2 regions of the Dehalococcoides sp. genome follow, and region 2 is predicted to be linked to the other one. Evidence: riboswitches for the same ligand, from Rfam matches in the RefSeq annotation. Region 2 holds a riboswitch; the other holds the start of a gene.

Region 1 (7,854 bases), on a different contig from region 2:
CTTGCCAAACTGGCCATAGGTCAGGTTAGCCCTAACCCGTCGGTAGGGGCTGTTATTGTTAAAAACGGCGAAGTAGTCGGGCAGGGTTTTACCCAGCCGCCCGGCGGTGACCATGCTGAGATAGTGGCCTTGAAACAGGCTGCCGAAAAAGCCAAAGGGGCTACTTTATACGTAACTTTAGAGCCGTGCTGTCATCAGGGGCGAACCCCGCCCTGCACCGGTTCTGTCATAGCATCAGGCATCAAAGAAGTTTATATTGCTACGCTGGATGATAATCCTCTGGTTTCCGGCAAAGGCAAAAAAGAGCTGGAAGATGCCGGTATAAAGGTTCATCTGGGTATGATGGAGCGTGAAGCCCGCCAGATGAACGAAGCTTATTTCAAGCATGTTACCACCGGAATGCCCTTCGTAACCGCCAAATATGCCATGAGCCTTGACGGTAAAACGGGTACCCGTACCGGTGATTCCAAATGGATTTCCAACGAAGAATCCCGCCATTTTGCCCATTATATCCGCCATATATCAGATGTCATTATGGCCGGACTTAATACCATACTTAAAGATGATCCCCACCTGACTGCCAGAGTTAACTGCGGACGGGGCGGTACATCACACAGTCAGCCCACCAGGGTAATTATTGACGATAATGGCCGAGCGCCGTTAAGTTCTAATGTTTTTCATGTTCCCGGTAATACTATTGTGGCTGTTGCCAAAGGTCTTACCCCTGAAGAAAAACAGGCGTATGATGAGGTTGGGGCTAAAGTGGTGGAGCTGCCGGATGAACGGGGACTGGTAGACCTCAAAGCCCTGCTTCGTTATCTGGGGCAAAACGGGGTAACCAGTGTGCTGGTGGAAGGCGGCGGCATTGTACTCGGTTCGCTTTTTGACCTGAAACTGGTGGATAAAGTGCTGGTATTTGTAGCTCCTATCATTATAGGCGGCAAAGACGCCAAGATTCCGGTTGCCGGTGTCGGGGCAGAACTTATTACAGATTCAGCCAAGTTCAAGGATATTACCACTACCATATTCGGGCAGGACGTGTTGATTTCCGGTTACGTTATTAAGGAGTAACCGTGTTTACAGGCATAGTAGAGGAACTTGGGTTTTTCAAAACCCAAAACCCCGCAGGGCTACACATCGGGGCAAAGCTGGTGCTGGAATCATTAAAAGTAGGAGACAGCATTGCGGTTAATGGCGTCTGCCTGACAGTCACCCGTTTTGACAGTTCTTCATTTCATGCAGATATCATGCCCGAAACCCTTCGCCTTTCAAATCTGGGCAAACTTCCCTTCAATTCTCCCTTAAATCTGGAACGTGCCATCACTCTAAATGGGAGAATGGGGGGGCATTTGGTGCAGGGACATATAGACGGTACTGCCCGCTTGGTTTCTTCTGTACCTGAGGGCAATGCCCATGTGCTTACTTTTGAAACAGACAAAAACCTGACCCGTTATATGGTACACAAGGGTTTTGTGGCAGTAAACGGGGTCAGTTTAACTATTACCGCCTTGCAGGAAACCCGTTTTTCCGTTTCTCTGGTTGCGCTGAGCCGTAAATCAACCAATCTGGGGCTGATTAAGACGGGGGATACGGTAAACATAGAAACTGATATAATAGGTAAATACGTGGAGAAACTGTTTCGGCCGGAACGTGGCATCAGCCCGGAGTTTTTAGCCGAAAACGGCTTTTAAACCATTTGAGCTTTTCAGGAGGAATATAATTTATGCCTAATGCTCGCGTTGAAGAAGTCATTGCCGATATAAAAGCAGGCCGGTTTGTTATTGTAGTCGATGATTACGATCGTGAAAACGAAGGCGATCTGGTGATGGCGTCTGAAAAGGTAACACCTGATGCCATAAATTTTATGGCAAAAAATGCCCGCGGCCTTATTTGTGTTTCACTTATTGCCGAAAGGCTTGAACAGCTTAAAATACCCATGATGGTAACTGAAAATACCTCGCCTTACAGCACCGGTTTTACAGTTACGGTAGAAGCCCGCAAAAAGGTTACTACCGGTATTTCGGCGGCTGACCGGGCGGCTACAGTGCAGGTTCTGATAGATCCGGCCGCTACCCGTGAAGATATCGCTATGCCCGGCCATATGTTTCCCCTGCGTGCCCGAGAAGGCGGGGTTCTGGTAAGGGCAGGTCATACAGAAGCCTCTATGGATTTAGCCCGAATGAGCGGGTTGTATCCGTCAGGCGTGCTTTGTGAAATTATGAATGATGACGGCACTATGGCCCGTCTGCCCCAGCTTGAGCAAAAAGCGGCTGAATGGGGTATCAAGATAATCAGTATCAAGGATATCATTTCCTATCGCCGCCGTACTGAAAAAATGGTTAAAAAGGTAACGGAAGCAGAACTGCCTACCTCTCACGGCCAGTTTAAAGCGGTAGCCTATAAGAGTCAGTTTGATGCTGACGAACATATTGCTCTGGTAATGGGAGATATCTCCGGCCCTGAGCCGGTACTGGTAAGGGTTCACAGTGAATGCATTACCGGGGATGTTTTCGGCAGCAAGCGCTGTGACTGTGGTGAACAGCTGGATATGGCTCTTAATCAAATAGCACAGGCAGGGCGGGGTGTGTTGCTGTACATGCGGCAGGAAGGCCGTGGCATAGGTTTGCACAACAAGCTGTGTGCATATGCCCTGCAGGACAAAGGTTTGGATACAGTTGAGGCTAATCTGGAACTCGGTTTTGCACCTGACCTGCGTGAATACGGCATTGGTGCCCAAATACTGGTGGATTTGGGTTTAAGTAAAATCCGTATGCTGACTAATAATCCCAAAAAGGTGGTTGGTCTGGAAGGTTACGGCATTAAGGTAGTTGAAACTGTGCCGATTATAGTTGAACCTAACAGTTTTAACCGCCATTATCTGGAAACCAAGCAGAGAAAAATGGGTCATATACTAAACGTAGATAAGGCAAACTAAGCGAGATATATCTTAAGGAGTATGCAAAATGGGTAAAGAGTTTTCGGGTGTTTTAAACGGGCAGGGGCTGAAGATTGCTCTGGTGGTTTCCCGCTTTAACGAATTTATTACCTCAAAGCTGTTATCAGGGGCAAAAGACAGTCTGGAACGACACGGGGTAAGCGCTGACAATACTGACGTAGCTTGGGTGCCGGGCGCATTTGAAATCCCTCTGGTTGCCCAGAAACTGGCTAAGAGTGGCCGCTACGACGCCGTTGTTTGTCTGGGAGCGGTTATTCGGGGCAGTACCCCCCATTTTGAATATGTATCCAGCGAAGTTTCAAAGGGTATCGCCAGAGTAGGGCTTGATGCCGGTTTGCCGGTGATATTTGGAGTTATAACCACAGATAGCATTGAACAAGCTATTGAGCGGGCAGGCACCAAGATGGGCAACAAGGGTTTTGATGCCGCTACTCAGGCTATTGAGGTGGCCAATCTGATGAAAAACCTGACCTAGGTAACTTTATAAACCATGTCTCCCGGCCGTACCCGGTCGCAGACTCTTATGCCAACACTATCGCCGGCTTTAGCCTCGGTAAGGTTGGCATGATTTATTTGGATAGAGTCCACTTCCTGCTCAAAATCAGTGGTATGGCCTTCTATGCGTATTGTATCCCCTACTTTGAGCTGGTCTATCAGGTCTATACCGGCCACTCCGGGATGGGCAAAATAATCGGAAACCGTACCTACCAGCAGTTCAGGCATTTCCTTCTCCGTTTCCGCCCTCTCGCTTCCAGTATAAAACCACTATTGATAGTAGGCAATACCCTTTCCAAAAAGACTGATAAATGTTTTGACATGTTCTGCTTTCTTACTTATAATGGGTTAAATCTAAACGGAGGTTTCACTTGGCAAATAAAGACAAGCCCTCCATGAAAAGAAACAGTGATGATATGAGCCTTGACGATATGAATAATCGTCTGGAGCTTTTTGATCAGCGTCTGGATAATATTGATTCGGTAGTGTCGGCAGTGGTTGAACGGGTGATGAGCCAGCCGATAACTATATCCACTACTTGCCCTCACTGCGGCAAGAATCTGGATATTGCTCTGGTAGGCAACCGCAGACCCACTGTATCCAAGTAGAAAACTTTTGTGTATCATTTCCCCTGTGTACTTTATGGGAGGTATGTATATATGCAAATGGTAGGCGCACTCAGCCAGTTCCGTTATGATGTGTTTAAACGGCGCAATGCCTTGAATATATGGGCTAAAATAGGTCTTACTCTGGCTGCTGCCGGGCTGATTGCCCTGTCTGCCCAGATTAAATTGCCTCTGCCATGGACTCCTATACCTGTTACTCTGCATACCTTTGCCATTTTGCTCACAGCTGTTTTGCTGGGACGATGGTGGGGGGGTGCGGCTGTTGCCATATATGCAGTGGCAGGTTGGGCAGGTATGCCTGTTTTTAACGGTTGGGGCGCCGGTATAACCGCTACTGCCGGTTATCTGGCGGGGTTTGTCATCCTGTCTCTTTTCCTTGGCTATTTTTCTGACAGATATATTCGGGCACGCAGTTTTACCACTATGTTTGGCCTGATGTTATTTGCGAACTTTGCTTTGGTATATATTCCCGGTCTTTTCTGGCTCAACTATTGGTTAGTCTCTGTTTTAGGGCAACCGGTCAGCTTTGCCGCTTTGCTTTCCATGGGGCTTGTGCCCTTTGTTGTAGGGGATATAATCAAAATAGGTGTTGCTGCCCTTATTGTTAAGGGTGTTACCCCTAAGAAAGCTCTTGGCACTGAACTGGATGCCCACAAAATGGCGGGCTGGAATATCTTCTAGGTCTTATTTGACGCTAAGATGCTAAGCTAGTAAAATATGTTTCTCTTGGGCGGTTAGCTCAGTTGGTTAGAGCGCAGCGTTGACATCGCTGAGGTCATTGGTTCGACCCCAATACCGCCCACCATCTTGTACAATAGACTAAAAGCAACAGCTATTCCCTAGTACCCCCGGCAGTTCCTGATAGCCTGTTTGACGGCTCTGGTGGTCGCTCTGGCCATCATCTCACCCAGTTTGGTATGCCCGCCTACATAAGTGTATTTGCCCCCTGTACCTGATACAGTAATTATCTGGTCTGTACCCGTACCGGTTGCCTGCCAGTCTGGGTGGGCTGCACTCCGTATATCCAGTTCCTGCAGGGCTACGTTCTTGGCCTCGGTCAGGGTTATATATGAAGATGCAAGGGTGGGTGTCTCAAGGCTTGAGCCGGTCAGCAGGATAACATTAATCGTGCCTATCTTCTCAAACTTGCCGTTACGCTCTATGCCGCTGGCTTCGTCACAGCCTATCCGCATGGCATTGGTCTTAACTCCGGCGGTGGCAAAGGCCAATACCCAGAATTCCTCATAGGTTTCTTCCGCCCAGGCTATATTGTCCTGGTCTACCCCGGTGGACAGGAATGAGACATTATCCAGGTCTGTATCGTATCTTTTGAGGACTTCTTCCAGTACTACCGAGTAGGCTGTTTGCCAGTCTGCCGAGTTGTCATGCATAAAGTCCCAGAGTTCGGGGGGGATATGGGTATTGAGTATATACCTGGCCTTGCCCAGCCCGGTGCGGGTGGAGAGTATATTCCTTTCCTCCGGCAGTTCTATAACCAGAGTATTAGTGGATACTCCCAGAGCTTTATGATAGGCAATACCTGCTCTTACCCCGTGGAAGCAGCCCAGCTCTTTATAAGTATCTGTCTTAAGTTCTTGTAACACCTTGTTCCTCCAAATTTGGCTTGATTCCCCAGCCCCTTAAAAAACAGCCCCCTCCCAAAAACAGGAGGGGGCTAAATCTCTTTAACTCCGCACCTGTCTTCCGTAACCACCGGAATGGCAGATACCTGAAACAGGGCGCTTTACTGGCTGGTGGTTTCCCACTCACAGTAGGCGGTACTGCTCCGGTTTTGCACCGGATTTCTGTTCCCTTTAACCCTATCAAAAGGGGAGCTTCAGGTAAGTACTTCTATTCGTTTATTAATCAAAAACTGCTTTATGATGTCTGTTTGTGCTTTCAGGTATATTCGGTTTCTCACTCACTTATTACAAAAGGCAGGCTTAGTCTCTCCCAAAAATCTATATATATGTTCACGTGATATTCACCCGGTATAAATCCTCCTGAAGGTGCTTGTAACGTTAGTTTGATGGGAAACTGGGCATGCAGATTATCCTCTATCTGTATAGGATCCAATTGGCTGTCTCGAAACCAGCGTACGTTCAGGGTCTTGCAGCACATATCATCTGACAGAGAGAAGACCAAATAAATTGCCTTAGCAGATGACGGAAATATATTACCCGTAACAATCGGTCGGGCATATGGGTCCAGTGTATCAGTGACATCGGCTTGGGTGACTAGCAGCCCTAGGTCAGGGCAGGCATCCGGTATCACCTTTTCCGTTTTAGGTTCACCGCAACCGCAGCAGGTGATAGCCAGCAATATACATAGTGCAAGCAAGGCAGATTTCATTTTTACAAACCGGTTCAGTAAAAAGTTAAGTATCATATTCAGGCTTGGGCTGATTTCGCAGCTCTTTCAGCCAGTTTATCTTGGGCTACCTTTAATAGCCATGCATTGGGATCAAGACTTTTATCTTCGTTTAAGCGCCTCTCGGCATAATGCATCTTTTCATCAGCGCTGTCCTTAAATTTAACCAGGTTAGATGTTTGGTTTTTCCACGAAAAGCCGGACACCACCCGCTGAGCTCTGCCGCCGCAACCGGGACAGCAGTCAACCGGGCTATCATCCGGTTTGCCTATTTTCTCATAGGTGCTCTGGCAAAACTGGCATCTGAATTCATATAAAGGCATTTTCCCTCACTTATGTCAGCGGCGCGGTGTTTAACCGCACCGCTGAATACTTTGATTTATTTTGCCTGGCGTCTGATTAGCTGGAAGGTAATAAGGGTAAGAACAATACTTAGTATGAACAAAACACCCCAACCGAAGAGGGCACCCTGAACAAATACCATACCTCCCAATTCTTCGCCCATCTGGGCTCCAAGCCATGAAAAACCGACAATCCATAACACGCCGGCCACAAGCAGCATGGCCCAGTGCCACCATTTAACAGCTTTCCCGTACCCTTTGGCTACGGAATATACTGCCCAGGCTGCGGCTGCCAGACCCAGTCCCATTAGTACATTTAAAAGCATCATCCACATATTACTTCACCCCCATCGGAGTATTAACGAAACTACTGACATATTCATTGGTAGTTATCCATTTCGGAGGTTCGTAGACACCTTTATAGTTAGGAGGATTGAGATCATCTGCATAATTTTTGGGATAGAGTGTCCGCTCAGCCCAAATAGCCACATTCTGGGATGTGCCGGTAGCGTCATGAGACAGAACTTCGCGTACAAAGCGATGTACCCAGGTATTCTTCTTGGTCCACGGGCATACCGAGATACAGGCACGGCAACCCATAGGTCCGGCTCCAAGGTTCCAACCGTCGCGGCATTTAGCCAGATTGGTGCAGAAGCGGCGCAAACCATAAATCTCAAAGTCCGGCTGGTCAGCATAGCTGATAGCCTGGGTAGGACAGACCTGAGCGCACAGTTTGCAGCGGCTGCAGAACTCAGCCAGGTTAAAATCTACCGGTTTATCAGCCGCCAAAGGCAGGCTGGTAGTGATAACTGCCGGACGTACGTTGCCGCCAAAGTCCGGGGCAAGACAGTTTGAAGTGCGCCCGATTTCACCCATACCGCATTCAGCAGCGATACCTGGAACAGGGAAATCGTAACCGCCAAACGGGGAATGCCAGCGGGCGGGATAACCAAGGTATTTAAGGAATTTAACCATCTGCTGGGCTATCTGGGATGAAATATTGTAGCCCGTCCATGAGTCACCATAGTTGGGGTCTCCGGCATTTACATCCCAGCTCATTGTACCG
Region 2 (7,854 bases):
GAAAATCTTTCACAGGCAACATTGGCTTCCTGTTTCATAACAGCTACCGAGGCTAAGACTATTGCTCTGGATGAACTGGGTATTATGAGTGCTTATACCCCGTCTCTCAAAGCCAGCGGTACCGGTACCGACCAGATAGTGGCAGTTTCCGGTATGGGTGACAAGGCAACCTACGTGGGCGGGCATACTCTGCTGGGTGAACTGATGGGGCGGAGTGTTACTTTAGCTATTAAAGAAGCCTTGACCAAGCGTATTGCCAGCAGAAAAGGACACTAGATATGGAAATCCTGCTGATATTCCTGCTGGCGCTTGTTATTGATATGGTCTTTGGTGACCCTCCAAATGCCTTTCACCCGGTAGCTTATATGGGCAAGGTAATTTCCCTGTTTGAACGGGCAGGCTTTAAAGGCGGCAAGGGATACCAGTTTGTTTATGGGATAGTCATGGTTATTTTCACCATGGCACTATTTTTCGTACCGGTATATTTCCTGCTGGACTGGTTGCAGGGGATAAATAGTATAGTTTACATAATAGTTTCAGCTATACTCTTTAAGATGTGTTTTACGGTTACCGGGCTGCGGAAAGCAGCTTTGCTTATTAAGCGATTGTTAGAAAAAGATGACATTGCCCAAGCTCGTTTTGAACTTCGGTCTCTGGTTTCACGGGATACGTCCAAACTGCCCCAGCCTAAACTGGTAGCGGCGGCAGTGGAATCTGTGGCGGAGAGTATCGGAGACGGGTTTGTGGCTCCGCTCTTTTTCTTTCTCATATTCGGTGTCCCCGGCGTTATGGCATACCGGGTAGTGAGTACTTTTGACAGCATGGTGGGCTACCGCGGAAAATACGAATATCTGGGCAAATTTGCTGCCAGATTTGATGATGTGCTTAATTTTATACCGGCCCGACTGTCTGCCTTGTGTATACTGGTTGCCAGCTTCTTTGGGCGTTACAGCCCCGCAGGGGCATGGCGGATAATGTGGCGTGACCATGGGAAGACCCAAAGCCCCAATGCGGGCTGGCCTATGGCTACTGCGGCAGGTGCCCTTGAAGTTTGCTTGGAAAAAGTGGGACACTACTCTCTGGGGGATGATATAAGACCGTTGCTTCCCCAAACTATCAGCTGTTCGCTTGTGCTTATAAACAATGCGGGCTGTATCTGGGTTTTAATAAGCGTGGGAGTGATTTATTTTGCCCGTATTGCCTAAACCGCAGCTGGAAAAACTAAAGCCATGTTACCATGGAGGCCCTAACTATGCCGAGCTTAAAAAACTGGGTATAAGCCCTGATGCGGTTATGGATTTTTCGGTTAGCTCAAACCCGTATCCGGCACCGGTGGAACTTAAAGAAGCTTTGTCTTCTCTGGTTATTGACCGCTACCCGGACTCTGAGTCTGCTGAACTCAAAGAATATCTGGCGGGGAGGCTTTCGCTGAAACCCGAAAACCTGATTATAGGCAGCGGCTCTATGGAGGTTATCCGTCTGGTGGCTGGGGCATATTTCGGGGTGGGGGATACAGTGCTGATACTTAAACCCACTTTTGGCGAGTATGAACTGGCGGTGGAAGTAGCCGGTGCCGACATAATTGAACAGTGGGCAGATGAAGAGAGCGGCTTTAAGTTTGATTTGGATTTAACCTGCCGCATTATTAAAAAACATCAACCCAAAGCGGTATTTATTTGTAATCCCAACAATCCTACCGGGGTTTATCTTTCCAAAGCAGATATTGAAAAAGTGCTGAATGTCTGCACTGATACACTGCTGGTGCTGGATGAGGCCTATATAGCTTTTGCTGAAGATTGCTGGAAATCAGCAGATTTGCTTGATTCGGACAATCTAATAGTTATTCGCTCTATGACCAAAGATTGTGCTCTGGCCGGGCTAAGGTTGGGTTACGGCATGGCCTCGGCAGAGATAATAGCCAACCTGAAAAAGATTTGCCCCCCATGGAACGTGAATGCCGCTGCCCAAAAAGCAGGGCTGGTTTGCCTGCGTCATCCCAGCTATCTGGCGGAATCTGAAAAGAAGATAAAGGCCTCTAAAGAGTATTTGATGCAGGGTTTTATAAGGCTGGGTTTCAGTGTGTTTCCGTCTGAGACCAATTTTTTCCTGCTGAAGGTAAGGAGTGCTGCAGATTTTCGTTCAGCATTCCTTAAATATGGGTTGATGGTGCGGGACTGCACTTCATTTGGTCTGCCCCAATACGTGCGTATAGCTCCCCGTACCCAAAGTGAGTGTGAACACCTGCTTGAGGTTAGTGTTGAATTAAAAAGTAAGTCTGAGATTTATCCAGCCTGATTGACTGGCAGGGTTTTGTCTGATATAGTTTTTAATGGTGATTAACAAACGGAACACGGTTTGAATCCGTGGCGGTCCCGCCGCTGTGACTGGGGACTTCGGTTTCTTTAAAGCACTTTTTGTGCAACCACTGTTGGAGTAGTACTCTGATGGGAAGGGTGAAACCGGGGGATAATCCGGAAGCCAGAAGACGTGTTACCACCAAACCGGATACCTGATGGTAAAGGGGCCGGCTCATCTTGAAGATATTTTGAGATGTGCCAGCCCCTTTTTTATTTGGGCAGGCGCCAGAGGAGGACAAACTGAGCATAGCCTGAAGTGCAAAACCGGATATATATTAACCCAATTTATTTATAAAGGAGTTTTAAAAATATGGAACTATTAAACGCAACACTTGCAAAGATATACGGGCTGGATAAAGAAGCCATGGTCAAGGCTCAGGCACATCAGGATATCCTGATCAAACCACAGGGTTCTCTGGGCAAACTGGAAGCTATTGTGGTGCAACTGGCAGGTATTCAGGGTGATGCCAAACCAAAAACCGCCAAAAAAGCCATTATAACCATGGCTGGTGACCACGGCATTATTGACGAAAAGTTTCACAACTGGCCGAAAGAAGTAACTGTCCAGATGCTGCAAAATTTTGCTCATGGCGGTGCAGCCATAAACGTCCTTTCCCGGCAGGTAGGGGCGCGTAACGTGGTAGTTGCGTTAGGTGTGGCTACTCCCATGGCTGCAGACCCGAATATAATTAACCGGAATATTGCACCCGGTACCAACAATATGGTTCATGGCCCGGCTATGACCCGTGAACAGGCTGTAAAGGCTATTGAGGTGGGCATAGAGATTGTAAACGCCGAGGTCAAGAAGGGGCTGGATCTGGTAGGTACCGGTGATATGGGTATTGGCAATACTTCTCCGTCTGCTGCTATCTGCTCTGTTATTACCGGGCGGTCACTTGAAGATGTAACCGGGCGCGGTACAGGTGCTTCTGATGAGCAGATGAAGCTGAAACGCAACGCTATTGCCAAAGCTATTTCCCTGAATAACCCTGATGCTAAAGATGCGATTGATGTATTATCTAAAGTGGGCGGCTATGAAATTGGCGGTCTGGCAGGAGTAATACTGGGTGCGGCGGCTAATAGAGTGGCGGTGGTTGTAGACGGCTTTATCTCCGGTGCGGCGGCTCTTATTGCTTATACCATCTGCCCGCAGGTAAAAGACTTCATGTTTGCCGCTCACCAGTCAGTAGAGCCCGGACACCGTATCCTGCTTGAGCATATGGGGCTGGATGCTATTTTGAAAATGGATATGCGTCTGGGTGAAGGAACGGGTGCGGCTCTTGCCATGAATATTATAGAAGCAGCTAACCGTATTCAGCACGAGATGGCCTCCTTTGCAGATGCAGGGGTTTCCGAAAAGCAAAGTTAGGTGTATTCTGGTATAATCCCGGGTTAAGGAAATGTATATATGGGTTCATTTTTAGCGGCTTTCCGCTTTCTTACCAACATACCTGTACCCTGGCTGAAAGAAGACTGGCAGGGGGAGAAGTCACGGCTGGATTTTGCCCGCTCACTCGGCTTCTACCCCCTGGTGGGTTTGATTATCGGGCTGATACTGGTCGGTTTGGGCTGGGTTTTCAGCCTTTTTTTACCTGATGTATTGACTGCCGCTTTGCTGATAATAAGCTTAGTGATAATTACAGGCGGTTTACATCTGGATGGTCTGACAGATACCTTTGACGGAATAGCCGCCGGTCATAAGTCATTTGAACGCGCCCAGGAGGTAATGCACCTGCCGGGAGTGGGGGCTATAGGTGTGCTGGCGGCAATATGCCTTTTGCTTTTAAAATTTTCTGCTGTCCTAAGCCTGCCTTCGGAAAGTTTTATCACAGGTCTTATTTTGTTCCCGTTAATCAGCCGCTGGGCTATGGTCTATGCGGTGGTTAAGTATCCCTATATCAGGTCACAGGGTTTGGGCAAAGAGCTTAAAGGCGAAACTGCCAAAGCCAGTTTGTGGTGTGCTACTATTTTCTGCCTGACAGTTTGCGTAGTTTTAGGCGGCTGGGCAGGGTTTCTGGCTATGTTTGGGAGCTGGTTGCTGGTTATGTATCTGGCATCTTTCTTCAAACGCAGACTGGGTGGTCTGAACGGGGATACTTACGGTTCAATTAACGAATTTACCGAGGTAGCAGCACTGGTGTTTATAGTGGCCTTATCCGGGTATTTCAGCTAGGTCAGAGGAGCGTTTGATATGAAGCTGATAATGGTACGTCACGGTGAGACAGAAACAGATAATTGCCGCCGTTACTGGGGGCACAGTGATATCGGGCTCTCAGACTGCGGGCATGCTCAGGCAAACTCCCTTCGCGAATATCTGGCTTCGGTAAAGATAGATGCCATTTATTCCAGCCCACTTAAACGCTGTATGGAAACTGCCGAAACCATCGCCTACGGACGGCCTCTTTTGGTCAATAAAAATAATGATCTGAAAGAGATAGATTTTGGACGGGTGGAAGGTCTTACCTACGATGATGTAGTGGAACGCTACCCTGATATAGCCCAAAAATGGGCTGAAGGCAGCTTTGATGTGCACTTTCCTGACGGGGAAAGTATGGCACATTTTGCCCAGAGAGTAATCAAATTTGTAAAAATGCTTTCCAAGCACAAAAGTGACGATACTCTACTGGTAGTGGGGCATGGGGGTGTTTTCCGTATCCTGATATGCCATTTTCTGGGTATTGAGTATAAACACTGGTGGCAGTTTATACTGGGGGTGGGTTCGGTAACTGTTTTGGATATTTACCCGGAGGGGTCTATACTGGAAAAACTGAACGATAACTCCCATCTGGACTGATTTCAGGTATATGCTCAGGCAGGGCGTTTTTATAATACCGGAGGGGTAGCAAAATGAATTATTTACTTATTGGCGGTGCCCGAAGCGGCAAGAGCAGTTATGCTGAAGAATTGGCCAAGTCCATAGGCGGCAAGGTCGTATTTGTAGCTACCGCCGAAGCCGGTGATGAAGAAATGAAAACCCGTATCCTGCGGCATCAGCAGGCCCGTCCGGCCGAATGGGGTCTTATAGAGGCCAGTTTGCAGGTGGGTGAAAAAATAAGCGCCCATGGAAGTAGTGCCGGCGTGATTATACTGGACTGCATTACCCTGCTGGTAAATAACATAATGTGCAAGTATATGCTTGAACACGGTGATGAACTTACGGGTGAGGCGGCAGATTATCTGGATGCCGAGGTTAAAAAAGAAATAAATGGCATAATAAATGCTATGAAAAAAACGGGTGCATCATTTATTGTAGTAACCAATGATGTAGGTGCTGGTCTTATTCCGCCCAATGCCATGGCCAGAATTTACCGTGATTTACTAGGCAGGGCAAACCAAATGCTGGGTGCATATGTGGAATACGTTTATCTGATGGTAGCCGGACTGCCCATGCAGGTGAAACCCTTGTTGCGTTAGTGGCAGTTTTGTGGCCAGCAGAGTATTAAAAAACCCCCGGGTAACGGGGGTTTTTGATTTTTGGTATTAGGAGAGCTACTTCTGGATTAGCTGGTCAATCTTCTGGCTCAGGGCAGATTCAGGTACCGCACCCACCACCATATCAGCTACCTGACCGCCTTTGAAAAACAGCAGGGTGGGTATGGACATGACCCGGTATTGGGTAGCGGTGGTTTTATTTTCATCTACATTCAGTTTGCAGAACTTAAATTTACCCGCGTATTTAGTAGATAGTTTGTCAATTATGGGGGCTACCATACGGCAGGGACCGCACCACGGAGCCCAAAAATCTACCAGTACGGGTTTATCTGATTTCAATACCTCAGCAGCAAAGCTCTGGTCGGTTATTTCCATTACCATATCGTTTCTCCTTAGTGTATTAGTGTCTCTTATAATACTACTTTGGCGTTCATTTGCTGTCAAGGCGGTTTAACGCCGGTGGCAGGGGTTTGCCCATTGTTTGGCTTCTTTCACTCGTGTATGGGGCAAAGATTTTTATAGGGAAGGATTTGCGATATAGACACAAGGTTTAGACATCGTCATCCTCAAGGTTGCCGGAATTTGGTACGGCCACTGTTACCATTGTGCCTACGTCCGGTTTTGACTGAATGGAGAGGCGTCCGCCAATAAGTTGAGCCCGTTCCTGCATACCGGTCAGTCCCAGTTTGCCCAGAGCGGCCAAATCTCCCACCCGTTCCGGCAGTAAAAACCCTTTGCCGTTGTCCTTCACAGTCAGGGTTGCTTTGTATTTGCCGAAGTCTATATAGACCCAAGCCTTAGTTGCCTGGGCGTGCTTGCCTACATTGCGCAGAGACTCCTGAACAATCCGGAATAATACCAGTTCGGTTTCAGGGGCAAAGCGGCGGATTTCTCCGTTTACATCTATATCAATATTTATGCCGAAGTGTTTTGAAAGGTCAGGTATCAGCCATTCCAGCGCAGGTATCAATCCCAGGTCGTCAAGTACCGAAGGCCGCAAATCCTGGGCAAAGCGACGGACTTCACTTAAAGTGCGGTTTATATGGTTCTGCATCTCTTCCAGTTCAGCCAGATTGTCTTCGCCAAGGTTGGGGTTTTTGGTTACAAAACGGTCTATGGCGCGTGATATTACAATCAGGTCTTGAGCTGTATCATCGTGCAGTTCCTGAGCAATACGGCGGCGTTCATCTTCCTGGGCTATAGTAATTTGCTTAAGGTAAAAACGCAGGTTTTGCTGCATACGTTGTAGCTCGCGCTGGGCAGTTTCCATCTTCAGGTAAGCTTGTTGACGGTGTTTTTTATCAGTTTCATAGCTTTCCAGCCAGAGATTAACTACCAGCCCGATGATAATAATGCCAATAATTTCAATAATATCATCAGCTGTAACAGTATCTGTGACGAAAATATTGGGAATAATAATGGCTATAGCCAACAGAAGGGATACAAGACCCGGTCTCAGACCGAATACCAGAGCTGTATAGGTAACCGGGAGCAACATTATCAGCCGTCCCACCGAATGGCGGGTCAGGTATAGAAAAGAATCAGGGTCAATTTGGCCGATGAATGGCAACAACTGAGGGTAATGAAGGAAAAATCCCCCGGTAAACAGAAGCACCAGTATCCAGATATGCACATTGGCAAGTAATCTGGGCAGGCGGCGGATTTGACTATAGAGGAAACTAAATACTTTTTTCATAAGGTTATATCGGATTTCAGGGCAAATCTTCCATGATAAACCAGCCGCGTTTCAGCCCGTAGAGAATAGCTTCAGTCCGCGAACCTACCGATAACTTTTTGGAAATATTTGAAAGATGGGTCTGGATAGTGCGGTTGGATAAATACAGCTGGTCGGCAATATCTTTATTGCTGACGCCCCGTGCCGCCATTTTCAATACTTCTATTTCACGTTCGGTAAGCGGGTTTACAGCAGATAGTTCCTCTGTTTTAGCGGCTTTGTTAATCAGCTGGTCAATAACCCGGCGGGTAGTAGAGGGCTGGAGTACCGATTCGCCGGCATATACAGAGCGGATAGCTTCAAGCAACTGGGTGCCCTTCACGTTTTTCA

The links. Region 2 has a riboswitch for cobalamin ahead of cobT (nicotinate-nucleotide--dimethylbenzimidazole phosphoribosyltransferase). Riboswitches for the same ligand answer to the same signal wherever they lie in the genome.
Region 1: it holds a riboswitch for cobalamin, as region 2 does, so the genes downstream of both, WC259_RS04680 (adenosylcobinamide amidohydrolase) here and cobT (nicotinate-nucleotide--dimethylbenzimidazole phosphoribosyltransferase) in region 2, are expected to answer to the same signal.

The regions. Positions count from the first base shown of each region.
Region 1 is NZ_JBAZDW010000027.1:478-8,331, reverse strand. It holds gene ribD (bifunctional diaminohydroxyphosphoribosylaminopyrimidine deaminase/5-amino-6-(5-phosphoribosylamino)uracil reductase RibD) at 1-1,071, shown strand, start outside; gene WC259_RS04715 (riboflavin synthase) at 1,074-1,691, shown strand; gene WC259_RS04710 (bifunctional 3,4-dihydroxy-2-butanone-4-phosphate synthase/GTP cyclohydrolase II) at 1,724-2,935, shown strand; gene ribE (6,7-dimethyl-8-ribityllumazine synthase) at 2,964-3,431, shown strand; gene WC259_RS04700 (EF-Tu/IF-2/RF-3 family GTPase) at 3,428-3,679, opposite strand; gene WC259_RS04695 (hypothetical protein) at 3,823-4,059, shown strand; gene WC259_RS04690 (biotin transporter BioY) at 4,111-4,758, shown strand; tRNA gene WC259_RS04685 (tRNA-Val) at 4,806-4,882, shown strand; gene WC259_RS04680 (adenosylcobinamide amidohydrolase) at 4,917-5,681, opposite strand; cobalamin riboswitch at 5,793-5,932, opposite strand; gene WC259_RS04675 (hypothetical protein) at 5,995-6,417, opposite strand; gene WC259_RS04670 (zinc ribbon domain-containing protein) at 6,468-6,770, opposite strand; gene WC259_RS04665 (hypothetical protein) at 6,827-7,123, opposite strand; partial or broken gene WC259_RS04660 (4Fe-4S binding protein) at 7,125-7,854, opposite strand, start outside.
Region 2 is NZ_JBAZDW010000010.1:4,909-12,762, reverse strand. It holds gene WC259_RS02330 (adenosylcobinamide amidohydrolase) at 1-276, shown strand, start outside; gene WC259_RS02325 (cobalamin biosynthesis protein) at 279-1,205, shown strand; gene WC259_RS02320 (histidinol-phosphate transaminase) at 1,189-2,295, shown strand; cobalamin riboswitch at 2,317-2,510, shown strand; gene cobT (nicotinate-nucleotide--dimethylbenzimidazole phosphoribosyltransferase) at 2,668-3,726, shown strand; gene cobS (adenosylcobinamide-GDP ribazoletransferase) at 3,766-4,530, shown strand; gene cobC (alpha-ribazole phosphatase) at 4,549-5,151, shown strand; gene cobU (bifunctional adenosylcobinamide kinase/adenosylcobinamide-phosphate guanylyltransferase) at 5,205-5,771, shown strand; gene trxA (thioredoxin) at 5,847-6,203, opposite strand; gene WC259_RS02290 (sensor histidine kinase) at 6,340-7,485, opposite strand; gene WC259_RS02285 (response regulator) at 7,502-7,854, opposite strand, start outside.